Regions from separate parts of the Vibrio sp. Of14-4 genome, predicted to be linked through region 3. Evidence: predicted binding sites of a transcription regulator. Region 3 holds the regulator's gene; each other region holds the start of a gene.
The links. The regulator CRP, encoded in region 3, controls carbon source genes, mostly activating them, when cyclic AMP is high. The targets are predictions, from matches to a motif close to TGTGANNNNNNTCACA.
Positions count from the first base shown of each region.

Region 1: the regulator CRP is predicted to act here: its motif matches at 1,761-1,776, upstream of nagE (N-acetylglucosamine-specific PTS transporter subunit IIBC).
Region 2: the regulator CRP is predicted to act here: its motif matches at 3,969-3,984, upstream of MHN79_RS13825 (CTP synthase).

Region 1 covers NZ_JAKRGI010000011.1:104,442-112,724, reverse strand. Annotated here, with positions in the region: gene MHN79_RS12705 (ROK family protein) at 1-275, opposite strand, end outside; gene nagA (N-acetylglucosamine-6-phosphate deacetylase) at 278-1,414, opposite strand; gene nagE (N-acetylglucosamine-specific PTS transporter subunit IIBC) at 1,903-3,390, shown strand; gene glnS (glutamine--tRNA ligase) at 3,646-5,316, shown strand; gene fcrX (ferric iron uptake transcriptional regulator FcrX) at 5,409-5,855, opposite strand; gene MHN79_RS12680 (DUF4442 domain-containing protein) at 6,062-6,568, shown strand; gene fldA (flavodoxin FldA) at 6,607-7,140, opposite strand; gene MHN79_RS12670 (DUF2788 domain-containing protein) at 7,189-7,410, opposite strand; gene MHN79_RS12665 (alpha/beta fold hydrolase) at 7,503-8,267, opposite strand.
Region 2 covers NZ_JAKRGI010000013.1:85,682-93,964, reverse strand. Annotated here, with positions in the region: gene rlmD (23S rRNA (uracil(1939)-C(5))-methyltransferase RlmD) at 1-757, shown strand, start outside; gene relA (GTP diphosphokinase) at 822-3,041, shown strand; gene mazG (nucleoside triphosphate pyrophosphohydrolase) at 3,112-3,906, shown strand; gene MHN79_RS13825 (CTP synthase) at 4,070-5,710, shown strand; gene eno (phosphopyruvate hydratase) at 5,791-7,089, shown strand; partial or broken gene MHN79_RS13815 (ATP-binding protein) at 7,329-7,793, opposite strand; gene MHN79_RS13810 (hypothetical protein) at 7,929-8,283, opposite strand, start outside.
Region 3 covers NZ_JAKRGI010000014.1:52,877-61,159, reverse strand. Annotated here, with positions in the region: gene MHN79_RS14360 (DUF1338 domain-containing protein) at 1-745, shown strand, start outside; gene MHN79_RS14355 (amino acid ABC transporter substrate-binding protein) at 798-1,664, opposite strand; gene crp (cAMP-activated global transcriptional regulator CRP) at 1,790-2,422, opposite strand; gene MHN79_RS14345 (phosphoribulokinase) at 2,665-3,534, opposite strand; gene MHN79_RS14340 (YheU family protein) at 3,617-3,835, opposite strand; gene MHN79_RS14335 (hydrolase) at 3,875-4,852, opposite strand; gene MHN79_RS14330 (TIGR02444 family protein) at 4,861-5,340, opposite strand; gene MHN79_RS14325 (ABC transporter ATP-binding protein) at 5,337-7,259, opposite strand; gene kefG (glutathione-regulated potassium-efflux system ancillary protein KefG) at 7,422-8,030, shown strand; gene kefB (glutathione-regulated potassium-efflux system protein KefB) at 8,020-8,283, shown strand, end outside.

The DNA.
Region 1 (8,283 bases), on a different contig from region 3:
CTTCCAAGGCGGATTGCGACTGAATGGAAAGGGGCTATCTCTGTGGTCAATGAAATCGCTCTCCTGCCACCTGTAGAAGCTTGCTGAGCGACCTCTTTTATTAATCCACGCTCGAGTAACTGACGGGTTATTTTGGTCACACTAGCAGGTGCTAGCTGACTTACATCGGCAACTTGGATTCTCGATATTGGGCCTTGTTGATCAATTAATCGATAAACGGCTGCGCTGTTTAGTTGTTTTACTAAGTCTACATTACCTATTTGTCCGCCATTCATTCTCAACTTTGCTCATATTGTCCGTTAACAACTGTCGCTTGAACATTGAAGTCACGATCAAAAATGGCGAGGTTTGCAATCATGCCTTGACGTATTAGGCCTAATTTATTGTCAACGCCTATTGCCCGTGCAGGATATAATGTTGCCATTCGTAGTGCTTCGTCCAAAGCGATACCGACATGCTCTACTGTATTTTGAACCGCTTCAATCATGGTCAGCGCAGAGCCGCCCAGTGTGCCATTTTCATCAACACACTTGCCATTGCGGTAATATACTTTCTTACCGACAAAAATAAAGTAATCCATGTTTGCACCTGCAGGAGCTGTGGCATCAGTCACTAATACAAGCTTTTCCCCCTTGATTTTGTGAGCAATTCTAATATTCGCATAATCAACATGGAGCCCATCAGCAATAATACCGGCATACACACTAGGTGTATCGTAAATAGCCCCGACGACACCAGGCTCGCGACCTTCCATTGGCGACATAGCATTGAATAAATGAGTGGCAAAGGTAATGCCTGATTCGAAGCCTTTACGAGCTTGAGGATAGGTCGCATTTGAATGGCCGATTGATACTGTAATGCCAGCTTGCTTAAGACGTTGAATATGCTCGGGTGCATTATGCTCAGGTGCAAGCGTCACTTTAGTAATGACATCTGAATTATCGCAAATTAACTGGATCATCTCATTATCGGACGGGCGAATATAGTCGATATTATGAATGCCGTTTTTTGCTTTATTTAGATAAGGCCCTTCGAGGTGTAACCCTAGAGACTGGTTCTGGTATTTAGCCTGATACTCTCTCGTTGCCTTGATTGCTTGGATCATATCTTGGTCAGATGACGTGATTAGCGTTGGTAAGTAGCTAGTACATCCTGATTTTAGATTTGCTCTATGCATGATTTCGAGTGTTTCAGAGTTTATCGCATCATTGAACATGACTCCGCCACAGCCATTGAGTTGCAGATCGATAAAACCAGGGCTTAGGTTCGCGCCATTTAAATCAATGATCTTGATATCATGAGCGAGTTCCGCTCTCGGGCATACAGCACTAATCAGCTGATCCTTAATCACGACGGCATGATCAATGAGAATATCGTTACTGGTGAAAATTTTACAATTAGTTAGCGCATACATGTTTAGCGAATCCTCATTAATTAAATTTATGCATCGGCCATTATTTTTGTGATCGTATATGCATAAGGTTTTTTTAACTTTATTTGTGAACTGCAATTAGAGGTAAATTATCCCAATCAATGAGTGGTAATCAATAGATTATGCAGGTCATATGCTTAAACAAACTTATCTAAGTCAATGTCATTGAAGACGTTATTGAGATCTATATTCATCCTTCGTTTTTATTTTTGCGCTTACGACAAGTAAACTTAAAACGTCACTCAAAACGGCTAAAATTACCATTTTTTGAATTGTAAAATAAGTTTTATGATCTTGCTAGCAAAAACCTCTTTCTAGCCTTAAATCTGGTGATAATAGTCACAATTGATAAGGTTTAAATTTGCAGGGCGAAATTAAAAGCATACACTGGAAGAACTAAATTGGGTGGCTAAAAAAAGTTACCGAATACCATAAAAGAAAAATATTAAATCCTATAGGGGGAACTGATAGTGAATGTTCTTGGGTATTTCCAAAAAGTAGGTAAGGCGTTGATGGTACCCGTCGCAACGCTTCCTGCTGCTGCAATATTGATGGGTATCGGGTACTGGATAGATCCAACCGGTTGGGGAGCAAACAGTGCGGTTGCAGCGTTCTGTATTACGGCCGGCAATGCGATTATTGGTAACATGTCCGTACTTTTCGCTGTAGGTGTTGCCTATGGTATGTCTAAAGATAAGGATGGTGCTGCTGCCTTATCTGGTTTTGTTGGTTTCCTCGTGGTTACCACTTTGCTGTCTCCCAGCGCGGTGTCACAAATCCAAGGCATTGATATTAGTGCAGTGCCTGCTGCATTTGGCAAGGTTAATAACCAATTTGTCGGTATTTTAGTGGGTATTGTCTCAGCTGAGATCTATAATCGCTTTTCACATGTTGAGCTTCACAAAGCGCTGGCATTTTTCTCCGGTAAACGTTTGATTCCGATTTTAACCTCGTTTGCAGGTATCTTTATCGCCTTTGTTTTGATGTATATTTGGCCTTCGGTTTACGGTGGGCTGGTGAGCTTTGGTGAGTCGATTCAAGGAATGGGTGAGCTAGGTGCTGGTATATATGCGTTTTTTAACAGACTTTTGATTCCAGTTGGTCTTCATCATGCACTCAATTCAGTTTTCTGGTTTGATGTTGCAGGCATAAACGATATACCTAATTTCCTTGGCGGAGCAAAATCTATTGCTGAGGGTACAGGTATTGTAGGTGTGACTGGTATGTATCAGGCAGGATTCTTCCCCATTATGATGTTTGGTTTACCAGGTGCTGCGCTGGCGATTTACCATACATCGAAATCTAAGAACAAAGAAAAAGTTGCATCTATCATGCTTGCTGCAGCCTTTGCCTCTTTCTTTACTGGCGTGACTGAACCGCTTGAGTTTTCGTTCATGTTCCTTGCACCTATGCTATATGGACTTCATGCCTTATTAACCGGTATATCAGTCTACATCGCAGCCTCAATGCAATGGATAGCAGGTTTTGGCTTCTCTGCTGGCCTTGTTGATATGGTTCTTTCTTCACGAAATCCACTTGCTGTAAATTGGTATATGTTGATAGCCCAAGGCTTAGTCTTCTTCTGTATCTACTATGCGGTTTTTCGCACCGTGATTGTGAAATTCAACCTTAAAACACCAGGTCGTGAAGAGGAAGACTCCTCTGAGCTTGTCGCTTCAGGTAGTTCATCGGAGCTTGCTAAGCAATACCTCAAGGCCCTTGGCGGACATGAAAATCTTACTGCAATTGATGCTTGTATCACGCGCTTGCGTTTAACGATTAAAGATACCAGTGTGATTAATGAATCGACCCTTAAGAACCTTGGAGCTATGGGGGTAGTGAAACTGGGCGCTAATAACGTTCAAGTTATTCTTGGTCCACTTGCTGAGATAGTGGCGGGTGAAATGAAGAAAATTCCTAAAGATGAAGACCTGTCCTCGGTTGTGATCCCAACTTAAGATAGATTACTCATTCTAGAGCCTCCTGCGGGAGGCTTTGTTGTTTTAGGCTCGGAGTAGAGTATGACGGTCGATCAATTAGGTTATTTTGCGCTTAATTGGTAAAAATGAATCAATATTTGCCAATTTACACTAGGTTGTAGTTGTGTAATGGCGAAGAATTGTGGATTATTAGGCATTAAATGCTTGGAGCATGTGTATTGCTTCTTGCTAACTACTTTTCTGAACAATACTACAACCATTGAGGTGATATAGATGAGTGAAGCTGAGGCTCGTCCATCGAACTTTATCCGCCAAATCATAGATAAGGATTTAGCGGATGGTAAACATGCTAGCGTACATACTCGTTTTCCGCCGGAACCGAATGGTTACCTGCATATAGGTCATGCTAAGTCAATTTGCTTAAATTTTGGTATTGCTCAGGACTACCAGGGTAAATGTAATCTTCGTTTTGATGATACTAACCCAGAAAAAGAAGACGCAGAGTACGTTGAGTCTATTAAGGATGATGTGAGCTGGTTGGGCTTTGAATGGGATGGTGAAGTTTGTTATTCATCTAACTACTTCGACAAGCTCTATGGGTTCGCAATTGAATTAATTGAAAAAGGCTTGGCATACGTTGAAGAGTTGAGCCCTGATGAAATTCGAGAGTACAGAGGTACCTTGACTCAGCCAGGTAAGCACAGCCCTTACCGTGATCGTAGTGTGGAAGAAAACCTAGCTCTGTTTGAGAAAATGCGTGCAGGTGAGTTTGAAGAGGGTTCTGCGTGTTTGCGCGCCAAAATTGATATGGCTTCATCATTTATGGTGATGAGAGATCCTGTTTTATATCGTGTTCGTTTCGCTGAGCATCACCAGACGGGTGATAAGTGGTGTATATACCCGATGTACGATTTTACACATTGTATTTCTGATGCTCTGGAAGGTATCACACACTCTTTGTGTACATTGGAATTTCAAGACAACCGCCGCTTGTATGATTGGGTTTTAGACAATATTACAATTGATTGTCAGCCGCATCAGTACGAATTTAGCCGCTTAAACTTAGAATATACGGTAATGTCTAAGCGTAAACTCAATCAGCTGGTCACTGAAAATCTAGTTGATGGGTGGAACGACCCACGGATGCCAACCATTTCAGGTTTGCGTCGTCGTGGTTTTACCCCTGGCTCTATCCGTGAGTTTTGTAAGCGCATCGGTGTCACCAAGCAAGACAACATGATCGAAATGGGATCGCTTGAGTCATGCATTCGAGACGATTTAAACGAAAATGCGCCGCGAGCGATGGCGGTACTCGACCCAGTCAAAGTTGTTATTGAGAACTTTGAACAAGGAAAGGTAGAGTCACTGACAGTCGTAAACCATCCCAATAAACCAGAGATGGGAGAACGTGAGGTTCCATTTTCTCGTGAACTGTGGATTGAACGCGAAGATTTTCGTGAAGAAGCGAATAAGAAGTACAAACGTCTCGTTTTAGGTAAAGAAGTTCGCCTACGTGGTTCTTATGTCATTAAAGCTGAACGTATTGAAAAAGACGAGCAAGGTAACATCACGACAATCTTTTGCTCATATGATGCTGACACATTAGGTAAGAACCCTGAAGATGGTCGTAAAGTTAAAGGTGTTATCCATTGGGTTTCAGCAGATAAGGCTGTGCCAGCTGAAATTCGCTTGTACGATCGCTTGTTTACTGTGCCTAACCCTGCTGCTGCAGATGATTTTACTCAGTCTGTTAATCCTGAGTCGCTTATTGTGATGAATGGGTTTGTCGAACCAAGTCTAGTTGATGCTGAAGCGGAAAAAGGGATTCAGTTTGAGCGAATGGGCTACTTCTGTGCCGATGCTGTCGATTCAAAACCCGAAGCTTTAGTGTTTAACCGCACTGTTGGGTTGAGAGATACTTGGGCTAAAATTGAGGCTAAGTAATTAATATCTAATGAATTATAAAAAAACCCACACTAAACAGGTGTGGGTTTTTTTATATTTCTTGTACGCGTTCTAACAGGAAATGGCGGTCATTATTTCTTGTTATGGGCATTAGGGTTATCTTTACAGTTACCTGTATTGCATTTGCCGTATAGATATAAGCTGTGGTTTGTAAGAGTGACATTATATTCGGCAGCGATTTGCTTCTGTCTTTCTTCGATAATGTCATCTGCAAACTCGATTACTTCACCACAGTCTAGACAAACTAGATGATCGTGATGGTGCTGAGTTGAAAGTTCAAATACCGACTTTCCACCTTCGAAATGGTGTCGAGTGACAATTCCTGCATCATCAAACTGGTTCAGAACACGATACACTGTTGCCAAGCCGATTTCTTCACCAAGATCTATCAGCTTTTTGTACAGGTCTTCTGCACTGATATGTTGGCACTCAGGTTGTTGTAGTACTTCCAAGATCTTTAACCTTGGTAAGGTAACTTTTAGACCAGCATCCTTTAGAGCTTGGTTGTTGTCCGACATAAATTTTCCCATCAATTAACCTCTGCAATGAGCAGAGTTCACTATTGCTACCATTATAGGGTAGTAGACGGTAACAATAAACCACGAACTTCAAAGGGTTACTATTATTAATCTCATAAACGAGTTTAACATCACTGTAGGATCTCATCAGACCAGTTACAATCCTTTAACATTGTGACTCAAGAGCGTAAGTTTGGAAGATAAGTATGGGTAAATTAGTCAGCAGTTTATACAGACCTAAGGTAGTTAAATTTGCTTTGAACATATGGCCACCCTTTTGGGGAGCAGGTATCAGAATTGTTTCAATTAGTGAGGATTTCCGTGAGGTAAAAGTAAGGCTTAAGTTGCGCTGGTGGAATAAAAATGCCAATCGTACTCAATATGGAGGCAGTATTTTCTCTTTAACTGACCCTATTTACTGTTTGATGTTGATGGGTATCTTAGGTGATGGATATTTTGTTTGGGATAAGCAGGCGAGCATTAATTTTATCAAGCCAGGACAAAGCGATCTTTGTGCTGAGTTTATTGTTACACAGGAAATGCTGGATAGTATATTGCAACAAACTGTCAATGGAGATAAATCATTTCCAGAGTTTGTGATTTTTGTAAAGGACAATGATGGGAATGTGGTTTCAGAAGTAAAGCGTCAGCTGTATGTACGTAAAAAGCCAGATTATAGAAATCAGACTGCCGAAGAGAAGCAAGCTGCATAATAAGGCCTTCCAACCTGAAGACCTTATTCACTTGAGGGTTAGCCCTCAAGTTCTGCTAAGCACATTTCTTCATGAATTTGCTTACACCAATTTGTCACACGTTCGTTAGTCAGTTCTGGCTGACGGTCTTCGTCAACACATAGACCTACAAACAAACTGTCATCACCTTCAACAAGACCTTTGGATGCTTCAAACTCGTAGCCTTCAGTTGATGTATGACCTAAGATTGTGCCGCCTTTAGATTCAACAATATCACGGACAGTGCCCATAGCATCGCAGAAGTACTCTGCATAATCTTCTTGATCACCGCAGCCAAAGATAGCAACGAGTTTGGTAGAGAAGTCAATTTGTTCAAGCTCAGGGAAAAAGTCATCCCAGTCGCATTGAGCTTCACCGTAGTACCATGTTGGAATGCCTAGCAGTAGTAAGTCGAAGTTATCTATGTCTTCCTTACTGCTTTTTGCGATGTCTTGAACATGAATCAGTTGCTTACCGAGTTGTTTTTGAATCATCTTTGCAATTGCTTCAGTGTTACCTGTATCGCTACCAAAGAAGATGCCTACACTTGCCATAAATTCGTTACCTTTACCAATATGTGTTGTGGCTTAAATCAGGGGAAATTAACCTAGCCCTGTGCCTTCCCAGCTTAATTGAATCAGGCCTTTAGCGATAAAGCCAGCACAGCCAAGGAAGAGCACGAGCCAAACAATACGACGACCGAACGGGGGTACATTCCCAGCTTTGAGAACATCTTTTATTGCCATACCGATTAAGAAAAAGATAGACGCAAAAAGCAAATCGAGCCCAATTGACTCTAAAATGTTCATATAGTCGTATAGCATGGAATCCCTTTATGCCAAATTACTTGCGCTGAACTATACCATTGTTAAAAGGTAAAGTTAACGGGTATGGGTAAACGAGACCCATTCTATCATTATTGAATAAACTTCCCGATTGCGCGTAATACTTCTTGAGGTTTCTCAGCATGAAGCCAATGGCCAGTGTTTGCGATTATGTGCGCCTTGGCATTGGAAAATTGTTGCTGTATGTCAGTTTGATACTCTGTGGCTAGGTAGTCGGAGTTTCCCCCTTTGACAAATAAAGTCGGCGTGCTGATGGTGTTAATATTCTCCCAGCCTAGGATTTCCCAGTAGTTCTGCCAAAGGCTAGGGACATTAAAGCGCCATTCAAAGTGTTGTCCGTTGTTATATAGTGATTTACCTAAAAATTGTCTCACCCCTGGCAATTCGATATGGTGCTCAAGAATTTGCATCGCTTGTTGGCGAGAGGTAGGTTTTTGTTCGAGTACAGCCTTGAGCCCATTAAATACGTTGTCATGGCGACTTATAGAATAGCTGACTGGCGCCATATCCAATACGATTAGTTTCTCAACCTCTAACTGGGCAAGCTCTGCAAGCTTCATTGCTACTTTTCCGCCCATGGAATGACCAATTAAGATGTAGTTTTTGACTCCTATATGATCGAGCGTAGTCATCACGTCTTGAGCCATAACTTGATAGTTATGCTCTAACGACTGAAAAGAAAGACCATGATTTCGCAGATCTAAACAGATAACTTGATAGTTTTGGCGTAGCTCTCGGCTAAGCAAACCAAGATTGTCAAGATTCCCAAATAGGCCATGGAGTAACACAATGGGCTGGCCTTCACCTTCTATTTTATAGTTAAGCAGTTGTGACATTTTTCTATATTCGTGA
Region 2 (8,283 bases), on a different contig from region 3:
TTTCTCTCAATCTGAGCATATTGGTCATGTAGAATTAGTCAAAGCGGACAATACCTGTATTCTCGTTTTACGTCATACCAAAGCATTACCTGACCGAGACCGTCAGTCGATAATTGATTTTGCTAACGCTAAGCAAATCAGTTTGTACCTGATGCCATCCTCCAAGGATGTGGTGCTTGGATGGGGAGAGTCGGGCGTCTACCAAGAGGTTGGGCCAACCATCCCCTTTGAGCCTAATAACTTTATACAAGTAAACCAAGAGGTTAATGCCAAGATGGTCGCGCAGGCATTAGACTGGTTAGCTTTATCGTCGCAAGATACTGTATTAGACCTATTTTGCGGGCTAGGTAATTTTAGTTTGCCTATGGCCAAGTTAGTGAATTCAGTGGTTGGTATTGAAGGGATTGATGAGATGGTTGAAAAAGCTGCTCACAATGCCCAAATAAATAACATAGAGAACGCGACATTTTTTCAAGCAAATTTGGAACAAGATGTGTCTGGTGAGCCATGGGCAAATCAAAAATTTGATAAGATACTCCTTGATCCGGCAAGAGCTGGAGCGAATGGTGTCATAGAGAAAATTTCCGTTTTTGGTGCCACGAGAATCGTTTATGTTTCTTGTAATCCTGCAACTTTAGCGCGAGATTCTCGCAGTTTGCTTGAGCAGGGCTATGAATTGAAGAGGCTCGGAATGCTAGACATGTTTCCGCATACGAGTCATCTAGAATCCATGGCGTTATTTGTGAAGGCTAAATAAGAACTTAACTCGATAAGAGCAGTCTTACCCTACGAAAATAGAAAGTGATAACAGGATAAAGAGAATGGTTGCGGTACGAAGCGCACATTTGAATCAAGATGAACAGTTTGATTTAGATACTTGGATAGTCAGTTTAAAGCAAGATGCCAAGGTGGCTAAACGCCTTAAGGAGGTTTACCTCCGTTGCGAAACCATTTTGGATCAGAGTGAACAAAGGCCTTTGCTGTTGTGGCGTGGCCGAGAAATGATCGAAATCCTGACAACGCTTTCTATGGATAAAGCTACCTTAGTTGCCGCTTTATTGTTTCCTCTGGTATCAAGTGGGGCTTATGATCGCGAAGTTTTGGCTGAAGACTTTGGTAAGGAAACCATTAAATTGATCGATGGTGTGGAGGAAATGGCCGCACTGGGACAGTTGAACGTGACGATCGAAGGGAGCGCTGCTTCAGCTCAAGTTGATAATGTCCGAAGAATGTTACTCGCCATGGTTGATGACTTTCGCTGTGTTATCATCAAGCTGGCCGAGCGAATTTGTAACTTAATTGAAGTTAAAAAGGCACCAAGTGAAGTTCGTTGCGCGGCAGCTAAAGAGTGTACCAATATTTATGCGCCCCTCGCTAACCGTCTAGGAATAGGTCAGCTTAAATGGGAAATCGAAGATTATGCGTTTCGCTATCAGCAACCTGAAACCTATAAACAAATTGCTAAGCAGCTGTCTGAGCGACGCATTGTACGAGAGCAATACATAAAAGATTTTGTTGACGATCTCTCCAATGAAATCACAACATCAGGAATCAATGCAGAGGTAAGCGGACGTCCCAAACATATCTATAGTATTTGGCGAAAAATGCAGAAGAAAAGTTTGGCGTTTGATGAGCTTTTCGACGTACGCGCTGTTCGTATCATCGCTGATAAGTTACAAGACTGCTATGCAGCTCTTGGAGTCGTCCACACTAAGTACAAACACTTACCGAGTGAATTTGATGACTATGTTGCCAACCCCAAACCCAATGGTTATCAATCTATACACACTGTGATTCTTGGGCCTGAAGGGAAAACCATAGAAATTCAGATCCGCACTAAAGACATGCATGAAGACTCTGAGCTTGGAGTTGCTGCTCACTGGAAATATAAAGAAGGTGGTGGCGGTAGAAGTGGCTACGATGAGAAAATCACTTGGCTGCGTAAACTGCTTGATTGGCAAGAAGAGATGTCAGACTCTGGCGAAATGTTGGATGAAGTGCGCAGTCAGGTGTTTGATGATCGCGTTTATGCCTTCACGCCTCGTGGTGATGTGGTCGATTTACCTATGGGCGCCACGCCACTCGATTTTGCTTACCACATTCACTCAGAAGTGGGTCATCGCTGTATAGGTGCCAAGGTTGCGGGCCGGATTGTTCCTTTTACGCATAAGCTGTCTATGGGGGATCAGGTCGAGATTATTACTTCGAAGGAGCCTAATCCTTCTCGTGATTGGTTAAACCCATCGATGGGTTTTGTGACTTCAGGTCGTGCACGGGCTAAAATTAATGCTTGGTTCCGCAAGCAATCGCGCGAGAAAAACTTAGAAGCTGGTCGTGAGATCCTTGAAACCGAGCTAAATAAAATTGGCGCAACACTAAAAGATGCTGAGCAATATGCTCTCAAGCGATTTAATGTCAATAGCGCTGATGAACTGTATGTTGGGATTGGTAGTGGTGATTTACGCATTAACCAGATCATCAACCATATCAATGCACTGGTGAACAAACCTACCGCTGAAGAAGAAGATCAGCAGGCCCTTGAAAAGCTGCAAGAAGCGGAAAACAAGCCGCCAGTATTGAGTCGTCCGAAAAAAGATGCGGTTGTGGTTGAAGGGGTTGATAATCTGATGACGCATTTAGCCCGTTGTTGTCAGCCTATTCCTGGTGATGAAATCGCTGGCTATATCACACAAGGGCGCGGTATTTCAGTGCATAGAGCTGATTGTGAGCAACTTGAAGAACTTCGCCACCATGCAGCGGAAAGAATTATCGATACTGTATGGGGAAATGGGTATGTGGGTTCTTATATACTCACTGTACGTGTCGAGGCTATGGAACGTAGCGGCCTGCTTAAGGATATCACCACATTATTTGCCAATGAGAAAATAAAGGTGACCAGCATGAAGAGCCGAGTTGATTACCGCAATCAGTTATCGATTATGGACTTTGATCTTGAAGTGACCAATGTCGAAGTTTTATCTCGCGTCTCCAAGCGGGTGGAGCAGATAAAAGACGTCATGTCAGTGAAGAGATTAGGCTAGTTGGTTTTCAATTTGATTTTAAGGTGAGTGGTTGATGCCACTCACCTTTTTTGTTTAAAGGAAAAGAGTAATGAGTCACCCAATAGAAGAATTAGAACAAATAATGATGAAGTTACGTGACCCTGAGCAAGGATGTCCGTGGGACTTACAACAAACATTTGACACTATTGTTCCACATACGATTGAAGAAACCTATGAAGTGGTTGATGCCATTCACAAGCGAGACTGGTCCAATTTACAAGAAGAGTTGGGCGATCTTTTGTTTCAAGTGATTTTTTATAGTCAGTTAGCGAAAGAGCAGGGGTTGTTTGAATTTTCCGATGTTGTTACTGATGTTAACCAGAAGCTGACTCGTCGCCATCCACATGTATTTTCGGATGTTGAGTTTTCAAGTGAAGAAGAAATTGCAGACAACTGGGAAGCAGAAAAAGCCAAAGAGAAGGCTGAAAAAGGCAGTTCTGAACAAAGTATTTTAGACTCTGTCCCTAGTTCATTACCCGCATTATCGCGAGCAAATAAAATTCAAAAAAAGTGTGCCCGTTATGGATTTGACTGGGATTCTTTAGGGCCAGTGGTCGATAAAGTTCGAGAAGAAATTGATGAGGTGATGGATGAAGCGCTTCAGGTATCGCCAAATGAAGAAAAACTTGAACTAGAGCTGGGAGATTTATTGTTTGCCACAGTGAATTTAAGTCGTCATCTAGGAAAAGATCCTGAATCGGCATTGAGTAAAGCTAATCATAAATTTATGCGCCGCTTTAAAGGGATAGAATCTATTGTTGCGACACAAGGTAAACAATTGAAAGACTACGATTTAGAGCAGCTTGACGAGTTTTGGAATCAAGTCAAACAGCAAGAGTCATAGTTCGACATAGCCAAAAATGCGCTATTCTAATTTGATTTGAAGCAAGAAATAAAAAATGACAGTGTGATAGATTTCACGTTGTGGCGATAAGGGTCTTCTGGTATATTTATCTCCCGTCCAGAAGAAAACCCATTTCCCTCATTCAACCAATTTCAGGTTAAACATGACGACAAATTACATTTTTGTTACTGGCGGGGTCGTATCCTCTCTAGGTAAAGGTATTGCAGCAGCATCACTTGCCGCTATTCTTGAAGCTCGTGGTCTTAAAGTGACTATGATGAAGCTGGATCCGTACATTAACGTCGATCCGGGTACTATGAGCCCAACTCAGCACGGTGAAGTTTTTGTAACGGAAGATGGTGCTGAAACTGATCTAGATCTTGGTCACTATGAGCGTTTTATTCGCACTAAGATGAGTAAGCGTAACAACTTTACTGCTGGTCGTGTTTATGCCGATGTTCTGCGTAAAGAGCGTCGTGGTGATTATCTAGGTGCGACGATTCAGGTTATTCCTCACATCACGAATGCGATCAAAGATCGTGTGATTGCAGGCTCTGAAGGTCATGATGTCGCTATTGTTGAAGTCGGTGGTACAGTCGGTGATATTGAATCTTTGCCATTTATGGAAGCGATTCGCCAGTTAGCGGTGGAATTAGGGCGCGAGCGTGCTATGTTCATGCACCTGACTTTGGTTCCGTATCTAGCCGCCGCTGGTGAAGTGAAAACAAAACCCACTCAGCACTCTGTAAAAGAGCTGCTTTCGATTGGTATTCAGCCTGATATTTTGGTTTGTCGCAGCGATCGCATGATCCCTGCCAATGAACGTAAGAAGATTGCATTATTCTGTAATGTTCCAGAGAAAGCCGTCATTTCAATGAAAGACGTCGACTCTATCTACAAAATCCCACAGTTGATCAAATCTCAAGGCCTTGATGATCTTGTTTGCGCTCGTTTTGGTATTACCGCACCTGAAGCTGACTTGTCTGAGTGGGAGCAAGTCATCTACGAAGAAGCTAACCCGACAGGCGATGTCACCATAGGCATGGTCGGTAAGTACATCGAGCTACCAGACGCATACAAATCCGTCAACGAAGCGCTCAAACATGCGGGTCTTAAAAATCGACTCAATGTCACCATCAAATATGTAGACTCTCAAGATGTTGAGAGTAAAGGTGATGAAGCGTTGGCTGGCCTTGATGCGATTTTAGTTCCTGGTGGATTTGGTGATCGTGGTATTGAAGGTAAAATTCGCTCTGCCCAATATGCGCGTGAAAATAATGTTCCCTATTTAGGCATTTGTCTTGGGATGCAGGTTGCACTGATCGAATACGCGCGCAATGTCGCAGGTCTTGAAGGTGCGCATTCAACAGAATTTAATAAAGAGACTAAGTACCCCGTGGTTGGATTGATCACAGAATGGGTTGATGGCGAAGGTAAAGTTGAAGAGCGTACAGAAACCTCAGATCTTGGTGGTACTATGCGTCTTGGTTCTCAGTTGTGTCACCTAGAGAAAGGCACTAAAGCGAGAGAGTTATACGGTAGTGCGACTATCCATGAGCGTCACCGTCACCGCTATGAAGTCAATAATGTGCTTCGACCTAAAATTGAAAAAGCTGGCTTGAAAGTGTCAGGTTTATCTGCGGATAAAAAATTGGTAGAGATGATTGAGAATCCAGCTCACCCTTGGTTTGTAGCGGCTCAATTCCATCCAGAGTTTACCTCCACACCGCGAGATGGACACCCGCTATTTGCTGGTTTTGTAAAAGCTGCAGGTCAATTTTCCCGCGGTGAGTTTGAGAAGTAAAAAAAGGATATAGGCAGTAGCAAAAGTTGTGCTGCTGCCTTTTAAGTTTGACATTTATATTTGAACGAGAGGAATCATCAATGTCTAAGATCGTTAAAGTTCTAGGTCGTGAAATTATCGACTCACGTGGTAACCCAACCGTTGAAGCTGAAGTGCACCTAGAAGGTGGCTTTGTTGGTATGGCAGCAGCACCATCTGGCGCTTCTACAGGTTCACGTGAAGCTCTTGAGCTTCGTGATGGTGATAAAGCACGTTTCTTAGGTAAAGGTGTTCTAAAAGCAATCGAAGCAGTAAATGGTGCGATTGCAGACGCTCTAGTTGGTAAAGATGCGAAAGATCAAGCTGCTGTTGATGCGGTTATGATTGACCTAGATGGTACAGAAAACAAATCTAACTTCGGTGCTAACGCTATCCTAGCTGTTTCTCTAGCGAATGCTAAAGCTGCGGCAGCTGCCAAAGGTATGCCTTTATTTGAGCATATTGCTGAGCTTAACGGTACTCCAGGTCAATTCTCTATGCCTTTGCCTATGATGAACATCATCAATGGTGGTGAACACGCAGATAACAACGTTGATATTCAAGAGTTTATGATTCAGCCTGTTGGCGCTAAAACTCTGAAAGAAGGTCTACGTATCGGTGCAGAAGTTTTCCACAACCTAGCTAAAGTACTGAAAGCGAAAGGCATGAGCACAGCAGTTGGTGATGAAGGTGGTTTTGCGCCTAACCTAGAATCAAACGCTGCTGCACTTGCAGCAATCAAAGAAGCGGTTGAACTCGCGGGTTACGAGCTTGGTAAAGACGTGACGCTAGCGATGGACTGTGCTGCATCTGAGTTCTACGACAAAGAAGCGGGTAACTACAACATGAAAGGTGAAGGTAAAATCTTCTCTTCTGAAGAGTTTAACCATTACCTAGCTGGTCTAGTTGAAGAGTACCCAATCGTTTCTATCGAAGACGGCCTAGATGAGTCTGACTGGGATGGCTTTAAGCACCAGACTGAGCTACTTGGCAACAAGATCCAACTTGTTGGTGATGATCTGTTTGTAACCAATACTAAGATCCTTGCTGAAGGTATTGAGAAAGGCATTGCTAACTCAATCTTGATCAAGTTTAACCAAATTGGTTCTCTGACTGAAACACTAGCTGCTATCAAGATGGCTAAAGATGCAGGCTACACAGCTGTGATCTCTCACCGTAGTGGTGAAACTGAAGATGCAACCATTGCTGATCTAGCAGTTGGTACAGCAGCAGGTCAAATCAAAACGGGTTCTATGAGCCGCTCTGATCGCGTTGCTAAGTACAACCAGCTAATCCGTATCGAGGAAGCGCTAGGTGAACGTGCTCCTTACAACGGTCTTAAAGAAGTTAAAGGCCAGTAAACACTGCTCTTTTAGTTCGCTTTCTTAAACATCGCCTCTATTATTAGAGGCGATTTTTTATGGCTATCACTTTATCCAGAGTACTCTTCATCACCTGTCAGAGGAAACCTAAGATCGAAACTTTTGGGGTTTATTTGGCTGCTTATTTTGGGTATGGCTGATTTCTGGACAGAAATCGTTTTGGTATATCTCGCCCCATTTGATTCAGTACGAAAAAAGTGCGTGATTGCTCGATATTGTTATCGAGCCGTCTCTATGATTTCCGTCTGTTTTTGCATTGACTCTCCTCCTAATTCTATGCGGTGGCTATTATGCAGTAGCCGATCTAGCAGTGCATCTGCGACGGTCGCGTTGCCGATCATGTTATACCACTCCTTTACTGGGAGTTGGCTGACCATGATGGTACTGTTCACTTGATAGCGATCTTCGAGTAGTTCAAGTAAATGTCCTGCATGATCTGGGGTGAGTTTTTCCATTCCCCAATCATCGATTATCAGAAGTTGTTTCTTCGCCAGAGCTTGAAGCTGTTTTTGGTAGGTGCCGTCTAAGCGCCCTGAGCTCAAATCGTCCAGCAATCGGCTTAAGCGATAATAACGAGAGCTGTAGAGTTGCTCACAAGCTTGGGTGGCCAGCGCGCATGCCACGTAGGTTTTTCCCGCACCTGTTGGGCCTGTAATCAGTACATTTTGTCGCTTTTGCAAGTAGCCCGTCGTCTTTCACCCAGCGTTGCATCGTCCTTATCGATATCCCAACGCAGCTGCACGCTCTAGTTTTAGTCGCTCCACTATTGATAGCTTCTTCAATGAATGTAACTATTTTTAGCCGCTCAGAGAGAGGAGTTAATCTTCCTCGCTTGGTTCCCAGAGGGCATTGAACTTTTCCCGCAAAACAAGGAGGGCAGCAGTTTCCGCTAAGGCTTTATCTTTTCGGGCCAACTCTTTTTCTAGTGCCTTGATTCTTTTCTTATCTGCACGGCGTTGAGAGTCTTGTTTGTGTTTACTTTCACTTTGCGTTTGGTGAGCTTGAATGGATGCAGTTCGCCACTTTTTTACTTGTTCCACGAAGAGGCCTTTTTCTCGGCAGTAGGCAGATAGCTCATGCTCGGACATTGTGGCCGTCTCAATAACAAAAGAGAATATCTGTTCGGCACTGTAATTTACACTCCCTCCGTCGTCATTAGTTGGCAGCAAACCT
Region 3 (8,283 bases):
ATGCCCCTCAGCAGATAAAATTCATCAATTATTGCAAGAAAGCGAGCCCCTGATTAACGACCATATCGCTCTGCGAACTTTTAATTTAAGCCCAGTTGGTATGGAAGCGATAGCCAAGCCCTTTATTGATGTTGGTTACACCCCATGTGGAGATTACCAATTTGAGGCGAAAAAATTGGTGGCGAAACATTACGAACATCCAGATCCTAAGCAACCTAAAGTCTTTATTAGTGAGCTAAAAGTAGAAGAGTGCTCGCCGCAATTGCAGAATATAGTCAAGAAGTTAGTCGATCAGATTGATACTAGCAAACTGACAAGCTTTGAATTTTTATCTTCCGGGCGTCTTTGGCAACTGAGTTTTGAAGACTACCAGCAACTTGCCAAAGAAAGTGAATACGCTTCTTGGCTTGCTGCTCACGGCTATGGAGCCAACCACTTTACCGTGAGTGTCAATCAACTGACTGCGTTCGATGAAGCAAAACAGGTTAATGATCATTTGCGTCAAGCTGGATTCACAATTAATGAATCAGGCGGGGAGGTAAAAGGCTCACCAGACGTTTTACTTGAGCAATCCTCGACCATGGCAGATAAAGTGCCAGTATCTTTCACAGAAGGCTCCCAGATAATCCCTGGCGGCTTTTATGAGTTTGCTAAACGCTACCCTATGAGTAATGGTGAATTATATCCTGGGTTTGTCGCAGCGTCGGCTGATAAGATATTTGAGAGTACAAATAGCGAGTCTTGAGTGGGGACACATAGACTTCTGAATAAAAAGGCGCCAACTAAGGCGCCTTTTTCTATTCTGTTACGCTAAGCCAATATTGGTCTGGGATCGAACGCGTTTCTTCGCTTAGGTGGGGGTTATCTATACTAAACGCTTTTCTGCTTTTTATGCCCGCTTGTTCGAAGGTTTTTTTCACTAGAGGTGCTTTTTCAAAGAACTCAACAAATGAACCATCTTGGTATGAAGCTTCAAATGCTTTTTTTAGCGTAGCTGCTACCTCAGGATTCTTAGGGCTCACAAACAGCAGCATAGGAAAGCGGTAAATCAGCATCAGTTTGTCATCAACCACTAGGTTGGATAATTGACTGCGCTGGGCAACTTCGCTGTAGGGTTCGATAACGGCTCGTGGGAATAAATCGGTACGCTCGCTATCAACAATACGAAAGATATTATCAAAGCTGGGTACTTCTCTCACTTTAAATCCGCCGGACTTTAAGACCTTTACATCTGCCCAGCCTTGCCCCTGTATCATACCAAGCTTACGCAATTCCTCTATGCTGTTTATGCTGCCTAGTTTGGCTGCAGTGGTTTTATTGGTGATAAAAATACGATGGCCAAGGAGGCCTCGAAAAACTGGGTAGCGAATAGGAAGTAGCTCTTGCTCAAGGGTCTTATCGGCGCCTAGCCAATCTACCGTAATTTTGCCTTCTTTGAGCAGAGTGACTTTACGTGATTGTGAGTCAACAGGTGTTTTGTAAGGTTGGAGCAAAATGCCTTCGCCTGATTTATCCACAAGAAACTGAATGAGGTCGATAGCGTACTGGTCTAGCTCAGAACCTTCCCGTGGGATAGGGTGAATAATGGTCGTTTGGGCAATTGAGATTGATGAAAAAACTAGGCTGAAAGCCAATACCAGAGAAGAAAGTAGCTTTAAAATCATGAGTCCATCCTGCCTGAAAATTACGGTTGAAATTCAAACTAAGGTTAGGATAGAGCAAGCTAATTAACAAATAAGAAAAAAAGCCGAGTCCAATCATGAACTCGGCTTTATGTATAGAACAATGGTTATCGAGTGCCGTAGACGACGATCGTTTTACCATGTGCAGAAATTAGGTTTTGCTCTTCAAGCATCTTTAAGATGCGACCTACTGTTTCGCGTGAACAGCCAACTATCTGGCCAATCTCTTGACGTGTGATCTTGATTTGCATGCCGTCAGGGTGCGTCATGGCATCTGGTTGTTTGGCAAGATTCAGCAGTGTCTGAGCGATACGGCCAGTTACGTCAAGGAAAGCAAGATCTCCGACTTTTTGACTGGTTACCTGCAAACGACTTGCCATTTGAGCCGACAAGCGCATTAGGATATCAGGGTTGACTTGGATAAGCTGACGGAATTTCTTGAAAGAAATTTCTGCCACTTCACAAGGTGATTTTGCTCGAACCCACGCTGTGCGTTCTTGGTCTTCTTCGAACAAACCAAGCTCACCGATAAAGTCACCTTGGTTTAGGTACGACAGGATCATTTCCTTGCCTTCCTCGTCCTTAATAAGTACCGCAACTGAACCTTTAACTATGTAGTAAAGCGTTTCCGCTTTCTCACCAGCGTGTATCAGTGTGCTCTTAGATGGGTACTTATGAATATGACAGTGTGAAAGGAACCATTCTAATGTTGGATCAGTTTGAGGTTTACCTAGAACCATAATATCTCACTTCCTCTGCAGGGTACGCTTGCTTCTTTCCATGTTTTAGCTAAGCCTTGAATCAAGACTTATTAGGATAAGAGCACTTTTCAAATGCTGCAAGCCATCTTTGTTTCTGTTTCAAATAGTATCTTTTTTTTGAATTGATTTCTTGATTTTAATCGCCTTCACTTGGCTATTTTGTGTACAAAAATGTGCGCCTGATCACGCAATCAAAAGTAATCCTGTATACAAAGTAAGTCTTAACCAATTTTTCCCGTTTCTATCAACTGCTGAAGTATTGGCCTAACTATCAATTCGACTGCAAAACTCATCTTTCCACCGGGTACAACTATGGTGTTGTGACGTGACATAAATGAGCCATCTATCATTGCCAGTAGGTATGGGAAGTCGACATTTTTTATTCCCCGAAGGCGGATGACAACAAAACTCTCATCAAGGCTTGGGATACCTTTGGCGTTGAGTGGGTTTGATGTATCGACGGTAGGTACTCGCTGGAAGTTAATATGAGTACGAGAAAACTGTGGTGTGATGTAATTAAGATAATCATCCATTGAGCGAACAATCGAGTCCATCACGGCCTCTCGTGAATGTCCTCTGTCTCGGGTGTCACGCACGAATTTTTGAATCCATTCAAGGTTGACGATAGGCACCATGCCTATCAAAAAATCCACATGCTGCGCAACGTTAACTTCACCGTCGACAACGCCACCATGCAAGCCTTCATAAAACAGCACGTCAGAGCTTTCTGGTAGCTCTTGCCAAGGGGTAAAAGTGCCAGGCATTTGATTGTAGGGAACCGCTTCGTCAAAGGTATGGAGATAACGTCGAACCTTGCCTGTGCCTTCATTGCCATATTTGCGGAAAAATTCAGCTAAAGCAGGAAAGTCATTGGCTTGAGGTCCAAAATAGCTGATGTGTCGCCCCTGCTCGCGAGCTTTGCGAATTTCAACATCCATTTCGGGGCGAGTAAAGCGGTGAAAGCTATCTCCTTCAACCCAAGCTGGCTTGACTTTCATCATATTGAACATTTTGCGAAAAGCTTCAGATGTGGTGGTGGTACCTGCACCTGAAGAGCCAGTAACGGCGATAACTGGATGTTTTGCTGACATGACAACCCTTGTCTATGAATAACTGTCCACTGTTGCACTTCACTATAACATGCTTTGCAAAGACAGTACGGTATGTAGTGCTTTAAAAGGAAAATTTATGCTTAAGTTGAATATCTACACTTTCATGTAGTTCAGAGAAAACTACGACAGCATCGCCAGATTTAAGTTGCTGTTTTATCTGATCTATCTTGTGTTGTAATGAAGCTTCTACAGCGCCGTAATCTGTGCCTTCTCGAAGGACAAATTCTTTGATTAAATTGTCTAAGGTTTCTGGGGCAATGTCTTGCCAAGGAACGATCATAAATACCTCTTTCTTTTATGTTCGGCAATAGGAAAAGCGCTAGCTAGATGGTACCAAGCTTTGATAGTAAGCGGGTAATGTCTCTTCAAGCCAAAATCTCGGTTTTATGGCACTTCCTGTCAGAAAGCCAACATGACCACCTTGCTCATAGAGTCGGTAGTCTATGTTACTTGGTAGAGCGTACTTTGGAATGACCGCCTCTGTCATAAAGGGGTCGTCTTTTGCGTGTATGATTTGCAAAGGAAGACGAATATCTTTGAGTTTGTGAATGGCAGAGCAGCGCTGATAATAATCATCAGCACCTTTAAACCCATGTAAAGGCGCTGTAATTAAGTCATCAAATTGGTATAGCTTGGTCACTCGTTTGATACTTTGATAAGAAACATCTAACTCTCCCTTGATTAAGTGATGCTTTCGCAGCGCACTCTTTTTCAAAGAGGAAAGTAAGTAGGTTTTGTAGATTTTAGAAAAGCCTTGTTCAATGCGCGCGGAGCATGCAGAGAGATCAAGTGGTGCTGAAACAATCGTTGCGGCGTCAAGGAGTGGATCCTGATTATATTGTGCGAGGTAGTTCGCCAGCATGTTACCACCAAGTGATATGCCAACAGCAATCTTTTTTTGATGGGGAAACTGGCGGTCAATATGCTCGAGAAAAAAACGCGCATCTTCTATCTCACCGGAGTGATAACTGCGCGCATTATGGTTGGGCTCGCCGCTACAACCACGAAAATGCATTATTACCGCTAGCCAGCCATGCTGGGAAAAAGCGTGCATTAAGCCGTTGGCATAAGGGCTATAGAAACAGCCCTCTAGGCCGTGAAACAGAATAAAAACAGGCTTTTTCTGCGCTTGTTCTGCGTGCCATTCTTCACTCCATGCTAGGTCGAGAAAGTCGTTATCCTGGGTTTCTAGCCTTTGCCATATAGGCTCAAATAAGGCTTTTTTACGGATAAAGCGCGGCGCCAATGTTTGCAGGTGCGGATTAGATAAACCTCTAGCAGCAGTAAAATGGGTCATAATACTTCCTATTTGGGCACCACTTCTTCAATTGGTTGAGCAAAAGCTTGATGTAAGTGCTCTCCTCCAAGTTGACGGCAGTATCTTAAGGTCAGTGGCTCACCTTGATTGTGCAATAAAGTGATACTATTGATGCAATCAACTAGATCAGACTGTTGCTGCTTTTCAAGTTGTAGCTCGAATTGAAGTGACTCTCGATATAAGGTTTCTGGAATGTGTGATTTGAGCTTACGGCGTAAATCTCGGTAGCTGTGGAGTAAGGTTTCAGAGCGTCCCAGACATTCTTCTACTCTATGCCAGTCTTCATTGAGAAAAGCCGCTTGCTGCTCGTCTAGCCACTTAAGGAGCAGCAAAAGGTTAACATTACCCTTGAACTGATTTTGTAAATTAAGGCACGCATCTTTGACTTCTCGGACGCCATAATATTGCAAGCTAAATTGCCACAGGCGTTCTAAGGTGAGGGACACAGATACGTGCTTGGAATTCATGGGTGATTAAACTCCTGTTCCATTTGTTCAAGTTCTTCTTGGTGTGTCATCCATTCTAATTCAACTTCTTCAAGCTCAATTTTCGCTTGGGTTTGCGCTGCTAACACCCCGTTAAGTTTAGCTTTATTTTCTGGCTCATACAGTGAGTTATCAGACAATTGCAATTCTGCTTGGCTAAGTGTGGAGTTTAAACTGTCCATTTTAGTTTCCAGTTTGGCTATTGTTTTGCGAATCGGCGCGGTTTGTTTGCGTAACTCTGCTTCGCGGCGCTTTTGCTCTTTTTTAGCAGCGGCACTGTTTGTGGCGCTTTTTTCAGTTGGTGTAGGCTGGGCTTCACGGCGCTCTGCTTTTTGTTGATCAGTGAGCCATTTATAGTACTGATCTAGGTCGCCATCAAAAGGTGCGACTTGCTTGTTGTGAACCAAGTAGAGATCATCAGTGGTGGCTCGCAGTAGATAGCGGTCATGCGAAACGATAACCATAGCGCCTTCAAAGGTTTGCAGGGCAAGTGTTAGCGCTTGTCTCATATCAAGGTCTAGGTGGTTAGTTGGCTCATCGAGTAGCAATAGGTTTGGCTTTTGCCAGACGATCAGCGCTAGAACAAGGCGTGCTTTTTCTCCGCCAGAAAAGGGCGCCACTTTCTCTAGTGCTTTTTCACCTTGAAAACCAAAGCTGCCTAGATAGTTTCTTAGCTCCAGTTCATTTTTATCTGGTGCGATTTGCATCATATGCTGAAGCGGTGTTTCTTCTGGATGTAGAGTTTCCAACTGGTGCTGTGCGAAATAACCGATTTTGACGCCTTGGGAATAGGTCAGCTCACCCGCCTGACTTTTTATCTCGCCAGAGAGCAATTTAATCAGAGTTGATTTACCTGCACCATTTCGCCCGAGCAAACCAATACGACTACCAGGCACGAGATTGAGGCGAATTTTCTCTAAAATTAGATTGTCACCATAACCTGCCGATACTTGGTCCATCATAATAATCGGGTTTGGCAGAGCATCGGGCTTTCGAAACTCGAAGCTAAAGGGATTATCAAACTGCGCAGGTAATACTTTTTCCATTCGCTCTAGAGCTTTAATTCGGCTTTGTGCTTGGCGAGCTTTTGAGGCTTTATATCGGAATCGGTCGATATAGCTTTGCATGTGTGCCATTTGTTTTTGCTGTTTCTGGTACTGAGCTTGTTGGAGAAGCAACTTCTGCGCGCGCTGGTCTTCAAATGATGAGTAGTTCCCCGTGTATTCGTTCATCTGCTGATTTTCAACATGTATGATGCGCCCAACCACAGGATCGAGAAAATCACGGTCGTGAGAGATTAAGATCAAAGTGCCAGGGTAATTTTGTAGCCAGCGCTCTAGCCACATCACAGCATCTAAGTCTAAGTGGTTGGTTGGCTCATCCAGAAGTAATAAGTCGGAGCGACAAAGTAGCGCTTGAGCAAGGTTTAAGCGCATCCTCCAACCACCAGAGAACTGAGTGAGGTTCCAGTTCATCTGCTGCTGGGAAAAACCAAGACCGTCAAGCAGCTCAGCGGCGCGAGCTTTTATGCTATAGCCGCCAATGGTTTCGATTTTTCCATGCAGCTCAGCAACTAAAGTACCATTATCTTTTTGCTCTGCAGCGGTTAGTTCTGCTTCAAGGCGGCGATACTCGCGATCACCATCAATGACATAGTCCAGTGCTTGGCGCTCTAATGCTGGTGTCTCCTGCGCAACCCACGCCATCTCCCAGTATGAAGGGCAGTTGAAGTTACCCGCATCGATAGAAAGTTCATTTTTGATTAAGGCAAATAGGGTGGATTTTCCGCAGCCATTTTTACCCACTAGGCCGACTTTATCGCCTGGGTGTATGGTTGCTGAGGTGTTATCCAGTAGGGCTTTGCCGCCACGAAGGAGCTGGATGTCAGAAAAGGTAATCATAGTTTATGCTTTATTATTTAATATTTCTCTTATCGCGTCGAATAGTAGGTGGAATGAGATAAAATGTCGATCATTGCGTTATGCTTAACAACAACGTATAACAAACTCATACAGATAAAAAGCCTCTTATGTCTTGAAAACAAAAGGATGACTGCTTAAAACATGGCGGTAGATGATTTAACCAACGAACCTCCTAAAGTTGCTAAAGTACTGGTGATTTATGCACATCCAGAATCACACAGTTCAGTTGCAAATCAAGTCATGGTCAAAAAGATCGCGTCGTTAGAACATGTGACGGTACGAGATCTCTATGCCTATTATCCTGACTTCTTTATCGATGTTGATGCCGAGCAGCGGCTTCTTCTCGAACATGATGTGATTGTATTTCAGCATCCACTTTATATGTATTCTTGCCCAGCGCTTCTTAAAGAATGGATGGATAGAGTGCTAGCCAAAGGGTTTGCTTATGGTAAGGGAGAAGCACTCAAAGGTAAGTATTGGCGCAGTATTATTACTACAGGGGGAAATGAGGAAGCTTTCTGTAGTGAAGGTTATAACCGATATCCTTTGTCAGAAATACTTCAGCCGTTTGAATTGTCAGCGGCCCTGTGTCAGATGCATTGGATAGAGCCTTTAGTTCTTTATTGGGCACGAAATATCACTGAAATGGATCGCTATCAACATGCGGAGAATTACCGCCGTTGGTTGCTCCATGTCACGACAGATTTTGCGACTAGCCTCAATGCAGAAGGAGATCCGTTTGGCACTTGAAAGTGATTTCTTACAAAGCAGTGTAATTTTTTTAACCGCAGCTGTTATTGCAGTGCCGCTTGCTCAGCGGCTTGGGCTCGGTTCTGTACTTGGCTACCTGCTGGCTGGTGTAGTGATTGGCCCTTGGGGATTGAGCTTAATCAGTGATGTTGAAGCTATTTTGCATTTTGCCGAATTTGGCGTAGTACTGCTGCTGTTTTTGATTGGTTTAGAGCTTAACCCCAAAAAGCTACTGCAGATGAAGGGGCCTATT